2 regions of the Mesorhizobium sp. 131-3-5 genome follow, and region 1 is predicted to be linked to the other one. Evidence: riboswitches for the same ligand, from Rfam matches in the RefSeq annotation. Region 1 holds a riboswitch; the other holds the start of a gene.
The links. A riboswitch is a leader RNA that binds a small molecule or an ion and turns the genes downstream of it on or off. The one in region 1 is predicted to bind thiamine pyrophosphate.
Positions count from the first base shown of each region.

Region 2: another riboswitch for thiamine pyrophosphate. It lies ahead of thiC (phosphomethylpyrimidine synthase ThiC); the one in region 1 lies ahead of thiB (thiamine ABC transporter substrate binding subunit).

Region 1 covers NZ_AP023254.1:1,322,818-1,330,739, forward strand. The annotation lists gene JG747_RS06440 (ABC-F family ATP-binding cassette domain-containing protein) at 42-1,862, opposite strand; gene JG747_RS06445 (thiamine diphosphokinase) at 1,864-2,508, opposite strand; TPP riboswitch at 2,597-2,711, shown strand; gene thiB (thiamine ABC transporter substrate binding subunit) at 2,755-3,753, shown strand; gene thiP (thiamine/thiamine pyrophosphate ABC transporter permease) at 3,729-5,387, shown strand; gene thiQ (thiamine ABC transporter ATP-binding protein) at 5,380-6,156, shown strand; gene JG747_RS06465 (M48 family metalloprotease) at 6,415-7,884, shown strand.
Region 2 covers NZ_AP023255.1:126,282-134,203, reverse strand. The annotation lists gene JG747_RS33145 (mannose-1-phosphate guanylyltransferase/mannose-6-phosphate isomerase) at 1-311, opposite strand, end outside; gene JG747_RS33140 (phosphomannomutase) at 311-1,744, opposite strand; partial or broken gene JG747_RS33135 (Fic family protein) at 2,263-2,941, shown strand; gene queC (7-cyano-7-deazaguanine synthase QueC) at 3,245-3,943, shown strand; gene queD (6-carboxytetrahydropterin synthase QueD) at 3,943-4,299, shown strand; gene queE (7-carboxy-7-deazaguanine synthase QueE) at 4,296-5,033, shown strand; TPP riboswitch at 5,315-5,431, shown strand; gene thiC (phosphomethylpyrimidine synthase ThiC) at 5,535-7,370, shown strand; gene thiO (glycine oxidase ThiO) at 7,367-7,922, shown strand, end outside.

The sequences.
Region 1 (7,922 bases):
ACAAATCGTTGTCGATCGATTGGCCTACGGCCGAACGCTCCTCACCCTTCCATCTCCTCGCGCAGCATCTCCAGCTCCAGCCACTCTTCCTCGAGCGCGGCCAGCGTCGCGCGTTCCTTGTCGAGGGCGGCGATGGTTTTCTGGAAGGAGGCCGGATCGCGCTCGTAATAGGCCGGGTCGGCGATGTTGTTCTCCAGCCGCGAGATCGACGCGGTCACCGCCTCGATCTTCTTGGGGAGCGATTCCAGGGCGAATTTCTGCTTGAACGACAGTTTCTTCGCCGGCCCTTTTGGCGCCGCCGGCTCGCTCTTGCCTTGCGCCTGTGCATCAGGGGCTTCGGCCCTGGCGCGCGCCTTGCGGTCGTCGAGCCTTGTGCCGCCGCGTTGCGCCAGCATGTCGGAATAACCGCCGGCATATTCGACCCAACGGCCGCCGCCATCCGGCGCGATGATGCTGGTGACGGTGCGGTCAAGGAAATCGCGGTCGTGGCTGACCAGGATGACGGTGCCGGCAAAGCCGGCGACCAGTTCCTGCAGCAGTTCCAGCGTCTCCATGTCGAGATCGTTGGTCGGCTCATCGAGCACCAGCAGGTTTGCCGGTCGTGCCAGCACGCGCGCCAGGATCAGCCGCGCCCGCTCGCCGCCGGACAGTTCGCGCACCGGCGTGCGCGCCTGCTCCGGCTTGAACAGGAAATCCTTCATGTAGGAGACGACATGGCGCTGCTCGCCATTGATGACGAGGTTTTCGCCGCGCCCGTCGGTGAGGTATTGCGCCAGCGTCTCCTGCGGGTCGACTGCCTCGCGCTTCTGGTCGAGCGTGGCGATTTCCAGATTGGTGCCGAGCCGCACCGAGCCAGCATCCGGCGCCAACTCGCCGGTCAGCATCTTCAAAAGCGTCGTCTTGCCGGCGCCGTTCGGTCCGACGAGGCCGACGCGATCGCCGCGCTGGATGCGGGTCGAGAAGCCCTTGACCACGGTGAGGTCGCCAAAGCTCTTCTCGATGTTCTTCGCTTCGATCACCAGCTTGCCGGATTCGGCGGCGTCGCTCGCCACCATGGTCGCGTTGCCCTCGGCGCCCCTATGGCCGCGGAAACGCTGGCGCATGGTCTGCAACTCGCCGAGGCGGCGCATGTTGCGCTTGCGCCGCGCCGTCACGCCATAACGCAGCCAGTGTTCTTCACGCACGATCTGGCGGCCAAGCTTGTGCTGCTCGCGCTCTTCCTCTTCCAACACCTGGTCGCGCCATTCCTCGAAATGGCCAAAACCCTTGTCCAGCCTGCGGGTCTGGCCACGATCGAGCCAGACGGTGGCGCGCGACACGCGCTCCAGAAAGCGGCGGTCGTGCGAGATGACGATGAGCGCCGAGGAGGTGCGCACGAGTTCCTCTTCCAGCCATTCGATGACCGACAGGTCAAGATGGTTGGTCGGCTCGTCAAGCAGCAGAATGTCAGGCTCCGGCGCCATGACACGGGCCAGGGCTGCGCGCCTGGCCTCGCCGCCTGAGAGATCACCCGGCCGTTCCTCGCCGGTGAGGCCAAGATGCTCCATCAGGTAGGAGGCGCGGTAGGGATCGTCGGCTGGCCCGAGACCCGCCTCGACATAGGCGCGCACGGTGGCGAAACCTTCCATGTCGGGCATCTGCGGCAGATAGCGGACGGTCGCCGAGGGCTGGCGGAACACCTCGCCATCCTGCGGCTCGATCAGGCCGGCGGCGATCTTGAGCAGCGTCGACTTGCCGGACCCGTTGCGGCCGACCAGCGCGATCTTGTCACCGTCCGAAGCCGTCAAGGCGGCGCCGTCGAGCAGCGGTGTGCCGCCGAAGGTCAGTCTTATCCCGTCGAGATTGAGAAGGGGCGGGGCCATGTCAGCTTTCAGGTAGTGGATACGGATGCGCGAGCAGCAGCGCGCGGCCGTGGCCGAGCGCGATGTCGAGGCGGCCCCGGACCTCGTTGGAAATGGTCAGCGACGAGCCGAACGCCACTACGACCTGGTTCAACGGCCATTTGGCGCCGGTGACGGTCAGGCCGGCAAGTTCGGAAAAGCCGAGGATCGAAAACAGCGTGCCGTCGGCATAGTCGAAGCCGGCCGCTCCCGACAGCAACGGGACACCTTCCTGGGCGCCGCTGGTCAACAGCACCTCGGTTCCGGCTTCGGCCAGGCGCAGGGCGAGCGCCAGATGCAGGAAAGCGTGGTCGGCGCGCTTGCCGCCGAACGCGCCCGCCAGCACCAGGCTAGTCGCGCCACGCTCGAGGGCTGCGGCAATCGCCAATTCGCCGTCGGTCTTGTCCTTCTCCGCCGGGAAGGTTCGGCGGGGCACTGCGGCGAGGTCGGCGGGGAGATCGGCCGGCACCGAATCGAAATCACCCACCCATAGTTCCGGCACAAGGCCGAGCAGCCGGGCATGGCCGATGCCGGCGTCGGCGGCAATGATGCGCGAGCCGTCGACCTGGCGGTCGAGCCGGGGCGTGCGGATGAGATCGCCGCCAAGCAGGATGGTGAATGTGCTCATATCCGGTGGCCTGTACCAGCCCGGCAGCGGAAACGGAAGGCCGGCAAACTGCCACTTGCGCGGTTCCCCGGCCCGGCCTATGTGTCGAAACGCTCTAACGGGGTGCCGGACGCGATCTTCGCGGACCGGCTGAGAGGCAGTCTCGCCAACCCGCTGAACCTGATCCGGTTTGTACCGGCGGAGGGATTAGACGTTTCGGACAGTCCGGCGCCTCAATTCCTTGCAATTCGAACGAAGGAGGCGCCGATGCGCACGCTTTTATACGCTCTTGTCTCGACCATGGTCGTGGCGCTGTCCGGGCCGGCCTTGGCCAAGGACAAGCTCACCGTCTACACCTATGAAAGCTTCACCGCCGACTGGGGGCCAGGCCCGGTGGTGAAGAAGGAATTCGAGGCCGAATGCGGCTGCGACGTCGAGTTCGTCTCGGTCGCCGATGGCGTGGCCCTGCTCAACCGCGTCAAGCTAGAAGGCGCGTCAACCAAGGCCGACATCGTACTTGGCCTCGACACCAATCTCACCGCCGATGCCAAGGCCAGCGGGTTGTTTGCCCCGCATGGCGCGGTCTCCGATGTCAACGTGCCGGGTGGCTGGAGCGACGATACTTTTGTTCCCTTCGACTACGGCTACTTCGCCGTCGTCTACGACACCGAAAAACTGAAGACGCCGCCGAAGAGCCTGAAGGAACTGGTCGAAGGCAGTGCCGACGACAAGATCGTCATCCAGGATCCGCGCACCTCGACGCCGGGCCTCGGCCTGCTGTTGTGGGTGAAGTCGGTCTATGGCGACAAGGCGCCGGAAGCCTGGGCCAAGCTCAAGACGAAGGTGCTGACCGTGACGCCGGGCTGGAGCGAGGCCTATGGCCTGTTCACCAAGGGCGAGGCGCCGATGGTGCTGTCCTACACGACCTCGCCGGCCTACCACATGGTCGCCGAGAACACGCAGCGCTACCAGGCCGCTTCTTTCGAGGAGGGCGAATATCTGCAGATCGAGGTCGCGGGAATCACCACGAACGGAGCCAAGAACCCGCTGGCGGCAAAATTCATGGCCTTCATGACCGGGCCGAAATTCCAGGACGCGATCCCGGAGACCAACTGGATGTTCCCGGCCGGAAAGACCGACAAGCCGCTCAACCCGGCCTTCGACAAGATGGTCAAGCCGACCAAGACCCTGCTGTTCAGCCCCGAAGAGGTTGCCGCCAACCGCAAGGCCTGGGTGGATGAATGGCTGGCGGTGATGAGCAAATAGGCAGAGTGGTGACGCCGGCGCAAACCACGGATTCACGCGTCAGCGCCGGCATCATCGCGCTCGCCGCGATCACGCTGCTGATCGGCGGCGCATTCGCGGGTCTGCTTGTCGAAGGCGCCCATGATTTCTCGGGAGCCTGGGCGGCCTTCGATCCCTACCTGCTGCGCGTCGTGCGCTTCACGCTTTGGCAGGCAGTCCTCTCGACCCTGCTTTCGGTGATCCCGGCGCTGTTCGTGGCGCGCGCCCTGTCGCGGCATCCGCGTTTCTTCGGCCGCGCCTTCATCCTGCAACTCTTCGCCGTGCCGTTGGCGCTGCCGGCGATCGTCGCGGCGCTTGGCATACTGGCGCTGTACGGCCGTGCCGGCTATTTCGCCGGCCTGTTCAGCGCCGCCGGCAGCCAGGGTTGGCCAGGCATCTATGGCTTGTCCGGCATTCTCGTCGCCCACGTCTTCTTCAACCTGCCGTTGGCGACCCGCCTGTTCCTCGAGGCGCTGCAGACGATTCCCGCCGACCAGTGGCGGCTGGCAAGCCAGCTCGGCATGGCGGCGGGGCCGGCCTTCCGGCTGATCGAATGGCCGACGCTGCGCGCCGCTCTGCCGGGTGTCGCCGGGCTGGTCTTCATGCTCTGCATCACCTCCTTCACCATCGTTTTGACGCTTGGCGGCGGACCGGCGGCAACGACGCTGGAGGTCGGCATCTACCAGGCGCTGCGCTTCGATTTCGATCCGGCGCGGGCGGTCGCCCTGACATTGCTGCAGATTGCCTTGACCTTCATCGTGGTGCTGGCGCTGACGCGGCTTGGCGCCAATGTCGTCGGCGACACCAACCTGCCGGTGGCGCCGCGCCGTTATCTCTCCGTCGACACGACCGAGGCGTCACTCAACGCCGTGCTCATCGTGCTGGCGCTGCTGTTCGTTATCGGACCGATGGCCGCGACCGTCTCGGCAGGCTTGGGCGCCGATCTCGGCCGGCTCGCCGGCGAGGCCGCTGTCCGGCAGGCGACGCTGACCAGTGCGGTGCTCGCTTTCCTGTCGGCGCTGCTTTCAGTGATGCTGTCGTTGGCGCTGACCATGGCGCGACGGGCACTCGCGTTGAGGCGCCGCGCCGGTCGAAGGACACTGCTCGAACACGCCACGGATACCGGCGCCGGTTTTGTGCTGGTCGTGCCGCCGATCGTCATCGGAGCCGGCTGGTTCCTCCTGCTGCGCCATGCCGGCGATGTCTTTGCCATCGCCCCGGTCATGGTCGTCACCGTCAATTCTGTCATGGCGATGCCTTTCGCGCTGCGCGCCGTCCGTCCCGCCTATGACGCGGCGAGCGAGCGCCACGAACGGCTCTGCGCGCAGCTCGGCATTTCCGGCTGGGCCAGGCTGCGGCTGGTCGACTGGCCGTCATTGCGGCGGCCGCTCGCCACCGCCTTCGCCTTCGCCATGGCGCTGTCGCTCGGCGATCTCGGCGTTATCGCGCTGTTCGGCAGTGATTCCGTGCAGACCTTGCCTTACCTTCTCCTGGCGCGCATGGGCAGCTACCGCACGCAGGACGCCGCCGGCCTGGCACTGTTGCTTGGCCTCGTCTGCCTCGCCTTGGTGCTGGCGGCGGACTGGCTGGGAAGAGACAAGGTCCGCAATGTCTGACGGAGCGATGAGAGGGAAGGGTGTTCCGGTGCGGCTGGACAAGGTCTCGTTCAGCTATGGCGAGGCGCCGCTCACCTTCGATGTCGCGTTCGCGGCGGCGGAAATCACCGCCATCATGGGGCCGAGCGGTTCGGGCAAGTCGACGCTGCTCAATCTGGTCGCCGGCTTCGAGACGCCGCAGTCGGGCCGCGTGCTGATCGGCGGGGCCGATGTCGGCGCAGCGCCGCCAGCCGCACGGCCGGTGTCGATGGTGTTTCAGGAAAACAACCTTTTTGCGCATCTCTCCGTCGAGCAGAATGTCGGGCTCGGCCGCTCGCCATCGCTGCGGCTGACCGAAGCCGATCGAACCGCCATTGCCGAAGCGTTGGAACGCACAGGCCTTGGCGGCAAGGACAAGCGGCTGCCGCGCGAACTCTCCGGCGGCGAGCGCCAGCGTGTCGCCCTGGCGCGCGTGCTGGTGCGCGATCGCCCGGTGCTTCTGCTCGACGAACCCTTCGCTTCGCTCGGGCCTGCCTTACGCGACGATATGCTCGACCTGGTTGCCGGCGTGCATGCGGAGCGCGGCATGACGGTGCTGTTCGTCACGCACCAGCCACAGGACGCCCGCCGCATTGGCCGCAATGTGGTGTTTCTGGACAATGGCGCCGTCGCGGCCACCGGCAGTGCGGACGATTTCTTTGTTGGGGCTGGTCCGGAGGCGTTCCGGCGCTATGTCGGTGCAGGTCCCGGCAATGCCGTATCACGAGATATTGCCCGGAAGCGGACATAATTTACGGTCAAACCGGCATCAGGCAACGGGGCGCTTGCTTGCCATGGCAGAAGTAGTGTGGCTAGGTCCGCCCTATTGGTTTGGCACAAGCCGTGATTTGCCTACGGTACTCGTCACACGCCCCTAGGGACGTGTGACGAGTACCGTAGAAATTTGTTTTTGCGCATGACAGGTTCCGGAGATCGCCCCCGATTTTCGTGGTCATGCGCCGGGACCTGAAAGGAAGCCGCTCTGGCGATCGGCGTCGACAAGCTACGAATGAACCCGCTAGCGCGCTTTCTGGCGCTGGCCGGCTTTGCCGTGGCGCTCGCAAGCTGCCAGATGTTCACGCCTCCGGAAGTCCAGGAATCCGGCTTCCAACCGTCCGACAAGCCGATCACGGTCGACAATGTCAGTGCCAACAACAAGCTCGCCGAACTGGCCAAGGCGCAGCATCCGCGCATCCTGGCGACCTATGGCGGCGAATATTCCGATCCCAAGCTTGAGCGCATGGTCGCCAAGGTCGTCGGCAATCTGACCGTTGTGTCGGCGAACCCGACCCAGACTTACCGCATCACCATCCTCAATTCGCCCAACGTCAACGCCTTCGCACTGCCGGGCGGCTATCTCTACATCACGCGCGGTCTGCTGGCGCTGGCGAATGATTCGTCCGAGCTCGCCGCCGTCATCGCGCATGAGATGGGCCACGTCACCGCCAATCACGGCCTGCAGCGCCAGCAGCTGGAGGCCGAGGAAGGCCTGGCGACCAAAGTGGTTTCCGACGTGCTCGGCGACAGCCCGACCGCCAAGGCGGCTTTGATCCGCGGCAAGCTCCGGCTGGCGCAGTTCTCGCGCAACCAGGAGCTGGAGGCCGACGCCATCGGCATCAAGTCGATCGGCGAAGCCGGCTACGACCCTTATGCCGCCGGCCGCTTCCTGCAGTCGATGTCGGCCTATACCGATTTCCGCTCGATCAGCGGCGCCACCGACGCCAGCCTCGACTTTCTGGCGACGCACCCCAACACGCCGCAGCGCATCGACCTGGCGCAGCGCCATGCCCGCCAGTTCGGCGCGCCCGGTGTCGGCACGCGCGACCGCGATTCCTTCCTCGCCGGCATAGACGGCCTGCTCTATGGCGATACGCCGGAGGAAGGCTATGTGCGTGGCGAGACCTTCCTTCATCCGGGCCTCGGCGTGTCCTTCACGGTGCCGGACGGTTTCATCATCGACAATTCGGCGGCGGCGGTGACGGCGACCGGGCCTGGCGACATAGCGATCCGCTTCGACGGCGTTTCGATCGACAAGAACCGCGCCTTGACCGACTACATCAGAAGCGGCTGGGTGGCCGGTCTGGACGACAGCAGCGTCAAGCAGGAAACCATCAACGGCAACGAGGCCGCGACGGCGCATGCCAGTGCCGAAGGCTGGCAGTTCGACATCGCGGTGATCCGTGCCGGCGGCCAGGTCTACCGGCTGCTCACCGCGGCACCCTCGGCCAGCACCTCGCTGGAGACGGTGGCACGCTCTGTCAGCGGGTCGTTCCGTATCCTGAGTGCCGCTGAAAAGGCGGCCTTGAAGCCGCTGCATATCCGCGTGCTTACCGTGCAGCCGGGCCAGACCATGGGCTCGCTCGCCGCGCAGATGGTCGGCGTCGACCGCAAGCTCGATCTGTTCCGGGTGCTCAACGCGCTGTCGCCGGGCGCCGCGGTTTCGTCCGGCGACAAGGTCAAGATCGTCACCGACAAATAAGAGTACGCAGCAAACTCACTTCGCTGGACGCTTGCCGC
Region 2 (7,922 bases), on a different replicon from region 1:
GCCTTGGCATGGACGGTTGCCGCAGCGACGGCGGCGGCGGTATCCCGACCCTCAGGCTCAAGCAGAAAGGTGCGTGGCAAAACAACGGAATCCAGCTCGTCGAAAACGTCTTTCGTAAGGAAGAAGTGCCCCGTGGACGTCACGGTAACAAGCTCCACGACATGCTGCATCGAAGCGGCGCGCAACACGGTGTGCTGGATGAGCGAAAGTCCATCCGCCACCTTGAGGAAAGGTTTGGGGTGCGATTGCCTTGAGGCGGGCCAGAGCCGCGAACCAGCTCCACCGCTAATGATGACCGGAACCACTTTCATCAAAGGTCCTCTATCTCGTCTGTAAGCGCGAACGCATGTGCCCCTTGCAGCGTCGAGGCGACGATCGCCATGGCCCTGCTCTCGGTCGAAGCTTCCGAGTAGCAGCGCAGTTCCGGGGCATTGCCGGAAGGCCGCAGATGTATGATCTCACCTGAAAGCATCCGCGCCCTGAGGCCATCGGTTTCGTCAATTTCGGCGACGGTCCCGAACGAGGCAAGAAAGTGCTGCAGTGCGTTCCGGCTTGCGAGATGATCCATCAATCTGCGCGAACTTTCCGCGGGGAAGTTCTGAAGCCGGTCACTGGCGCACACAGGAAGATTCCAAAGCCCGCGCAGTCGCGACAGCTTCTTTTTTGTCGACGCCATGGTACTAAGGACGGCCAAAATCGGGAGGAATGAGTCCCGGGTCGGCAGTGCAGTCAATGTCTTCCCATTCACCACACAATCCGAGCCCAGCAGAACACCACCATTGGCCTCAAAGCCGACGATGACGCCGCCGGCGCCGTGTAATGCTTCCATTGCTTCAATGACAAATGGAGACCCGACTTTTGTCCTCTGGACCGCGAAACCAAAGGCCTTCGAAATTCCCGAATTGGAGGTCACTGGCGTCACGATCGTGTCTGCCTTCAGGAAAAGAGCCGTTGCAAGCCCAACCAGGTCGCCGCGAAGAAGATCGCCATTTTCATCAGCGATGAGTGGCCGATCAGCGTCCGCATCGGTCGACACGATGGCATCGAGACCGAATTCGCGGACCCACTTCTTCAATTTTGCGATTGTTGCTGCGTCCACGGCTTCGGTATCGACAGGTACGAAGGTCCCGGTTTTCCCGACGGCGACCACGCTGGCACCGAGCGATCGAAGAACCTGTACCAACAGTTCCGCCGCGACCGAACTGTGCTGATAGACACCAAGTCTCATGCCGGAAAGTGAGCCCGGCTCCAGCATGTCATGGGCGCGCTCTCGATAAGAGGCGATCGCTTCTTCACAGTGCATAGGCCACGTCGTTCCCAGACAAGCCGTTGGTAAGCAATACGCAATTGATCTTTCGGCTACAAAGCGCGTAATCGCGGCCTCATCCGCCTTGCTGATTTCACCATTCGGGCCATAGAATTTGATGCCATTGCGATCGGCTGGAATGTGCGACCCGGTGACCATAAGAGCCGCCGCGCCGTGTTTGCATGCATATAGTGCCAGGGCAGGCGTGGGTATGGTGCCGCAATCGATCGGCTGGAAACCATTTGCGGCCAACGCCGCCATGCAATTGTTGGCTATCGCCTGACTGCTGTCACGTAGGTCGCGGCCTATGAAGACTGAACTATTCGGCTGAACCCGGCTGGAAATCAAACGCCAAGCGAAAGCTTCGGTATAAAGTCCGCTGGCCTTGCCGACCAATTCCGAAGCCAAACCTCGAACGCCGCTTGACCCGAATTTCATGATTTCGCTTTGCTAGTGGACAGGCAGGGTGGGGTAATGTTGCAATGGGCTAGTACTTTCTACTGCAAGCGCCATCGTTCTCAGGCACCTGCTGTTCAGGTATGCGGTCTCTACAACACGGTGTGGCGTAAGGACCCCTCAGAGTTCCGCCGAACAGCAGGGAATCCACTGGCACAGGGGCATCCACAGTTCTCCTTCTAATGGAATCTTTTGGCGCGCTCATCTAATGATCAAGGAAGTGGAGTGATCGATCGGTGCCTGCCGGTATTTGGCTATGCAGCATCATGGCAGGTCCGTAAAGTTGGTTGTTTGGATGGAACGCATCCATGGCATGGATAGGGCTAGAAAGCCGTCTCGATCAGCGCAATGGAACCCTGTGATTCTTGGGTAATGGATTAAGGTCGGCCAGAGCGCTCGCCGACCATGGCGTCGCCTAGGGCGCTGGACCCAAGCAGGAACCGATGCTTGGATCAGTTGGGGCGACGATCAGCGCCGACAATGTCTTGCCTTGCGACGCCCTTCAGAAAGTTGTTTCTGGAATTGCGTTCGATCAAGGCCCAGCGCAAAACCTTGATGCAGTCGTCGCCGCCGCAATCTTCGCCTTCGGCTTTGTCTACATCCATCCGTTCGAGGACGGAAACGGCCGCATTCACCGCTACCTGATCCACCACGTCCTAGCCATGCACCGCTTCAATCGCCGGGAGTGGTGTTTCCCGTCTCGGCCGCGATCCTGGACCAGATCGACGAGTACAGGCGCGTGCTGGAGAGCAATTCGACGCGCCTTCTGCCATTGGTCGAATGGGAACCGACGCCGCAATTCAACGTCCGGGTGCTGAATGACACCGGGGATTTCTACCGATACTTCGATGCAACCCCGCACGCCGAATTTCTTTATGCCTGCCTTCGGCGGACGATCGAACGGCACCTTCCTTACGAAACAGCTTTTCTGCAGCGCTACGATCAATTCCGGCAACAGGTGAATGCCTTATCGACACGCCCAAGCGGCTGATCGATCTGCTCTTCCGTTTCCTTAACCAGAATGGTGGCCCCTATCGAGCCGCGCCTTCGGAAAGGAATTCCCGGCTCTGACCAATGACGAAGCGCGGGCGGCTCGAGGCGATCTATGCGCAGACCAGAAAACGGCAAAGCACGCGGCAGAAGCCTTTCCCTGGGACTGCCGGTCGACCCTTGCGTTAGCGCCGAAACTCGGGACGTCAAGTTCTGGGGCAAACCGGACAAGCCGAAGGTGTGTCGGGAATGCTGCTGCGCCACGGCAGTGATTTCTGCATTATCTATACGCCTATATACGCAGTGCCGGCGTCAGCACCCCAGCGGTCGAAGATACGCGACAAGTCGCGTGCAAGTCATCTTGGGGACGCTGACAACAAGGTACGTGCGCTCAATCGCGTCCACCCTTCACAAAACCGGCTCCGTGGAGTAGTGGGAACGCAGAGAAATCTCCGGTCGCAGCCTTACCCGGTCAAAACAAGGATTCAAACCATGAATGCCCTCGTCATCTGCTCCGGCGGATTGGACTCTGTTTCGCTCGCTCACAAGGTGGCGACCGAGCAGAAACTCATTGGCCTGCTTTCGTTCGATTACGGCCAGAGGCACAAAAAGGAACTCGGCTTTGCCGCTATCTGCGCCAAGCGGCTGGCTGTTCCGCACCAGATCGTCGATATCCGCGATGTTGGCCGGAACCTGAGCGGCTCGGCGCTGACTGATAATGTGGACGTGCCCGACGGGCACTATGCCGAAGACTCCATGAGGATCACGGTGGTGCCGAATAGGAACGCCATCATGCTGGCCATCGCCTTCGGGGTTGGCGCCGCGAAGAAGGCCGATGCGGTGGCCACTGCCGTCCACGGCGGAGATCATTTCATCTATCCCGATTGCCGGCCCGCTTTTATCGACGCCTTTCAGACGATGCAGAACCATGCCCTCGCAGGCTACGCCGATATCCGCCTGTACGCTCCGTATGTGAATATGTCGAAGGCCGACATCGTCAGCGAGGGGGCAAAGTACGCCACACCGTTCGAGGCGACGTGGTCCTGCTACAAGGGCGGTGCACGTCATTGCGGTCGCTGCGGGACATGCGTCGAACGGCGCGAAGCATTCGATCTGGCCGGCATCACCGACCCGACAGATTATGAGGACGCAGACTTCTGGCTCCACGCTATCCAGACAAGGAGCGCGTGATGTTCCGCATTACCAAAGAGTTCCACTTCTCGGCCTCGCATCAGCTCACCTCCTTGCCACCAGATCATCAGTGCGCACGTCTGCACGGCCACAACTACATCGTCGTAGTGGAGCTTTCAGGTGGCGAACTGGACGAACACGGCTTTGTGCGCGACTACCAAGATCTGGCGGCGTTCAAGCACTACATCGATGGGACGTTCGACCATCGGCATCTTAACGACGTGCTGGGGCATGACCATGCCACAGCGGAATGTCTGGCCAGGCACTTCTACGACTGGTGCAAGGTGCGGCTACCCGAAACCTCCGCCGTGCGGGTGAGCGAGACGCCGAAAACCTGGGCGGAATACCGACCATGACTTGCGCGTTGCATCCCGGAATCCGGGTGAGCGAGATTTTTGGGCCGACCATTCAGGGCGAAGGCGTGCTGATCGGCTTGCCGACGGTGTTCGTAAGAACCGGCGGGTGCGATTATCGCTGTTCCTGGTGCGACAGCCTGCATGCGGTGGACCGTCGCTTCCGCCATGATTGGGAGATGATGTCTTCCGACGCGGTTTGGCAAAAGGTCACTGCGCTTTCCGGCGGTCAGCCCGTGATGGTGTCGCTGTCGGGCGGCAATCCGGCCATCCAGCCGCTTGGCCCGCTGATCGACCGCGGGCATGGTGAGGGTTACCGCTTTGCATTGGAAACCCAAGGCTCGGTGCCTAAGCAATGGTTCGCGGATCTCGACGTGCTGGTGCTCAGCCCCAAGCCGCCCTCAAGCGAAATGACGACAGATTGGGCCGCGTTCGACACCTGCGTCGAGGCGGCGCAGGATAAGCCGCGGATGGCGCTCAAGCTCGTCGTCTTCGACGATGATGACTATGCCTATGCCAAGGACGCCGCGGCGCGCTACCCGCAATTGCCCGTCTATCTGCAGCCCGGCAATCACACGCCGCCGCGTCCCGGCAACGAAGACGGGTTCATCGACATGGCCGGTGTGATGAGGCGCATGGAATGGCTGGTTGAAAAAGTGACCCGTGACAGGTGGTTCGAGGCGCGTGTACTGCCGCAGCTTCATGTTCTGCTCTGGGGAAACAAACGGGGCGTCTAGCCGAAGGGGAAGGATTGCCGACGACGAGCAAGACAGACCTCTATAGCAATCTCGCCCAACTGGGCGGCAGCAGCGTCGTTCCGGAAAGCCCCGAAAACACCGTGCTGGAAAAGGCACCGAAATCCGCATGAGGGCTCGCCTTATTGGGGGCGCTTCACCGCTCCTCTGGAGCGTGACTTGCTCTCGATACTACCATGCTTTTCCGCTGGGTTTGTTTGGTTGCCGATCACCGCTGCGGGACGAATGCGCTTGACAAAATAGCGACGGGCCGTTCAATTCGATGCATTCACCAGGGGAGTCCCGGCAAGGGGCTGAGATACTGCTGGCTTTCGCGGCGCAGTGACCCGTTGAACCTGATCCAGTTCATACTGGCGTAGGGACGGTGCAAGCGCTTTGCGGGAGTTTACGCCCGAGGTCCTGTTTCGGCAGGCCGACCAAAGCGTCTTTTCATCCTTCCGGCACAGAACTGGGTCTCCAATGCATGAGCAAAGGAGCCTCACGATGAATGCCCTCACCCCCGCCGTGTCGACGGGACCACTGCCCGCCTCGCGGAAAATCCACAAATCCGGCGTCCTCCACCCGCAGATCAGGGTGCCGATGCGCGAAATCTCCGTTCATCCAACGGCCGGCGAGCCGCCCGTCATCGTCTACGATCCGTCAGGCCCCTATACCGACCCGACAGTCGAAACCAGCATTGAAAAGGGCCTCGCCCGGCTTCGCCATGAATGGATTACCGCGCGCGGCGATGTCGAAGCCTATGACGGCCGCCATGTCCGGCCGGAAGACAATGGATTCGCGGTGGGTGAGCGCCTGACGCCGGAATTTCCCATTCGCAACCGGCCGCTCAAGGCCAAGCAGGGCAAGGCGGTGACCCAGCTTGCCTATGCGCGCGCCGGCATCATCACGCCCGAAATGGAGTTCGTCGCCATCCGCGAGAACCTCGGCCGCGAGGTCCTGCGTGGCAAACTTGAGCGCGACGGCGAGGCCTTCGGCGCCGAGATCCCCGACTTCGTCACACCGGAATTCGTGCGCGACGAGGTGGCGCGCGGGCGGGCGATCATTCCCGCCAACATCAACCACCCGGAGAGCGAACCGATGGTCATCGGCCGCAATTTCCTGGTGAAGATCAACGCCAATATCGGAAACTCGGCGGTCACCTCCTCGATGGCCGAGGAAGTGGAAAAAATGGTCTGGGCGATCCGCTGGGGCGCCGACACGGTGATGGACCTGTCGACCGGCCGCAACATCCACAACATCCGCGACTGGATCGTGCGCAATGCACCGGTGCCGATCGGCACGGTGCCGCTCTATCAGGCGCTCGAAAAGGTCAACGGCATTGCCGAGGATCTGAGCTGGGAGGTCTACCGAGACACGCTGATCGAACAGGCCGAACAGGGCGTCGACTATTTTACCATCCATGCCGGCGTGCGACTGCACTACATCCCGCTGACCGTTGACCGGGTCACGGGTATCGTCTCGCGCGGCGGCTCGATCATGGCCAAATGGTGCCTGCACCATCACCGGGAAAGCTTCCTTTACGAGCATTTCGCGGAAGTCTGTGATATCTGCCGCGCCTATGACGTGTCCTTTTCGCTCGGCGACGGCCTTCGTCCGGGCTCCATCGCCGACGCCAACGACGCTGCGCAATTCGCCGAGCTGGAAACCCTCGGCGAGCTGACAAAGATCGCCTGGGCGAAGGATTGCCAGGTGATGATCGAGGGGCCTGGTCACGTGCCGATGCATAAGATCAAGGCGAACATGGACAAGCAGCTCGCCGTCTGCGGCGAGGCCCCGTTCTATACGCTAGGACCGCTGACGACCGACATCGCGCCGGGTTACGACCACATCACCTCAGGTATCGGTGCTGCCATGATCGGCTGGTTCGGCACCGCCATGCTCTGCTACGTCACACCGAAGGAGCATCTCGGCCTTCCCGATCGCAACGACGTCAAGATTGGCGTGATCACCTACAAGATAGCCGCACACGCCGCCGACCTGGCGAAGGGGCATCCGGCGGTGAAAGTCAGGGATGACGCCCTTTCCCGCGCGCGCTTCGAGTTCCGCTGGGAGGACCAGTTCAACCTGTCGCTCGATCCCGAAACAGCGCGGTCCTTCCACGACCAGACCTTGCCCAAGGAAGCGCACAAGGTGGCGCATTTCTGCTCGATGTGCGGGCCGAAATTCTGCTCGATGCGGATTTCCCACGACATTCGTGCCGAAGCGCAGAAGGAGGGCATGGCGGCGATGGCGGCGAAATACCGCGAGGGCGGCGATCTCTACGTGCCGGCGGACGAGACCGGCACACCGCTGGTGCCGGAGGCGCATGAGCGGTCATGAGGGTGCTGGTCAAAGGGGCCGGCGTCGCCGGCCTCACCGTCGCCTTCGAACTCGCCACGCGCGGCGCGGCGGTGACAGTTGCTGAGACAAGACATGGCCTCGGCGGCAATGCGTCGTGGTTCGCCGGCGGCATGCTGGCGCCATGGTGCGAGCGCGAAAGCGCCGAGCAACCGGTGCTGGATCTCGGAAGCGATGCCGCCGACTGGTGGGAGGCGGCAACGCCCGGGCAGGTGACGCGGGCCGGAACACTGGTCGTGGCCGCGCCGCGCGATGCGGGCGAACTCGACCGGTTCGCCAGCCGCACGTCTGGTCATCGGCGCGTCGATGAGGATGAAATCGCGTTGCTCGAGCCCGACCTCGCCGGCCGCTTCCGCCGCGGACTGCTCTTCTCCGACGAAGCCCATCTCGACCCGCGCCAGGCGATGGCGGCACTTCATGACAGGCTGGCGGCGATGGGAGTCGAATTCCACTTCTGCGCCGATGCCCCGGCTGTTTCCGGGTTCGGTCGTCAAATCGACTGCACGGGAATGTCCGCCGTCGATGGAAGGCTGC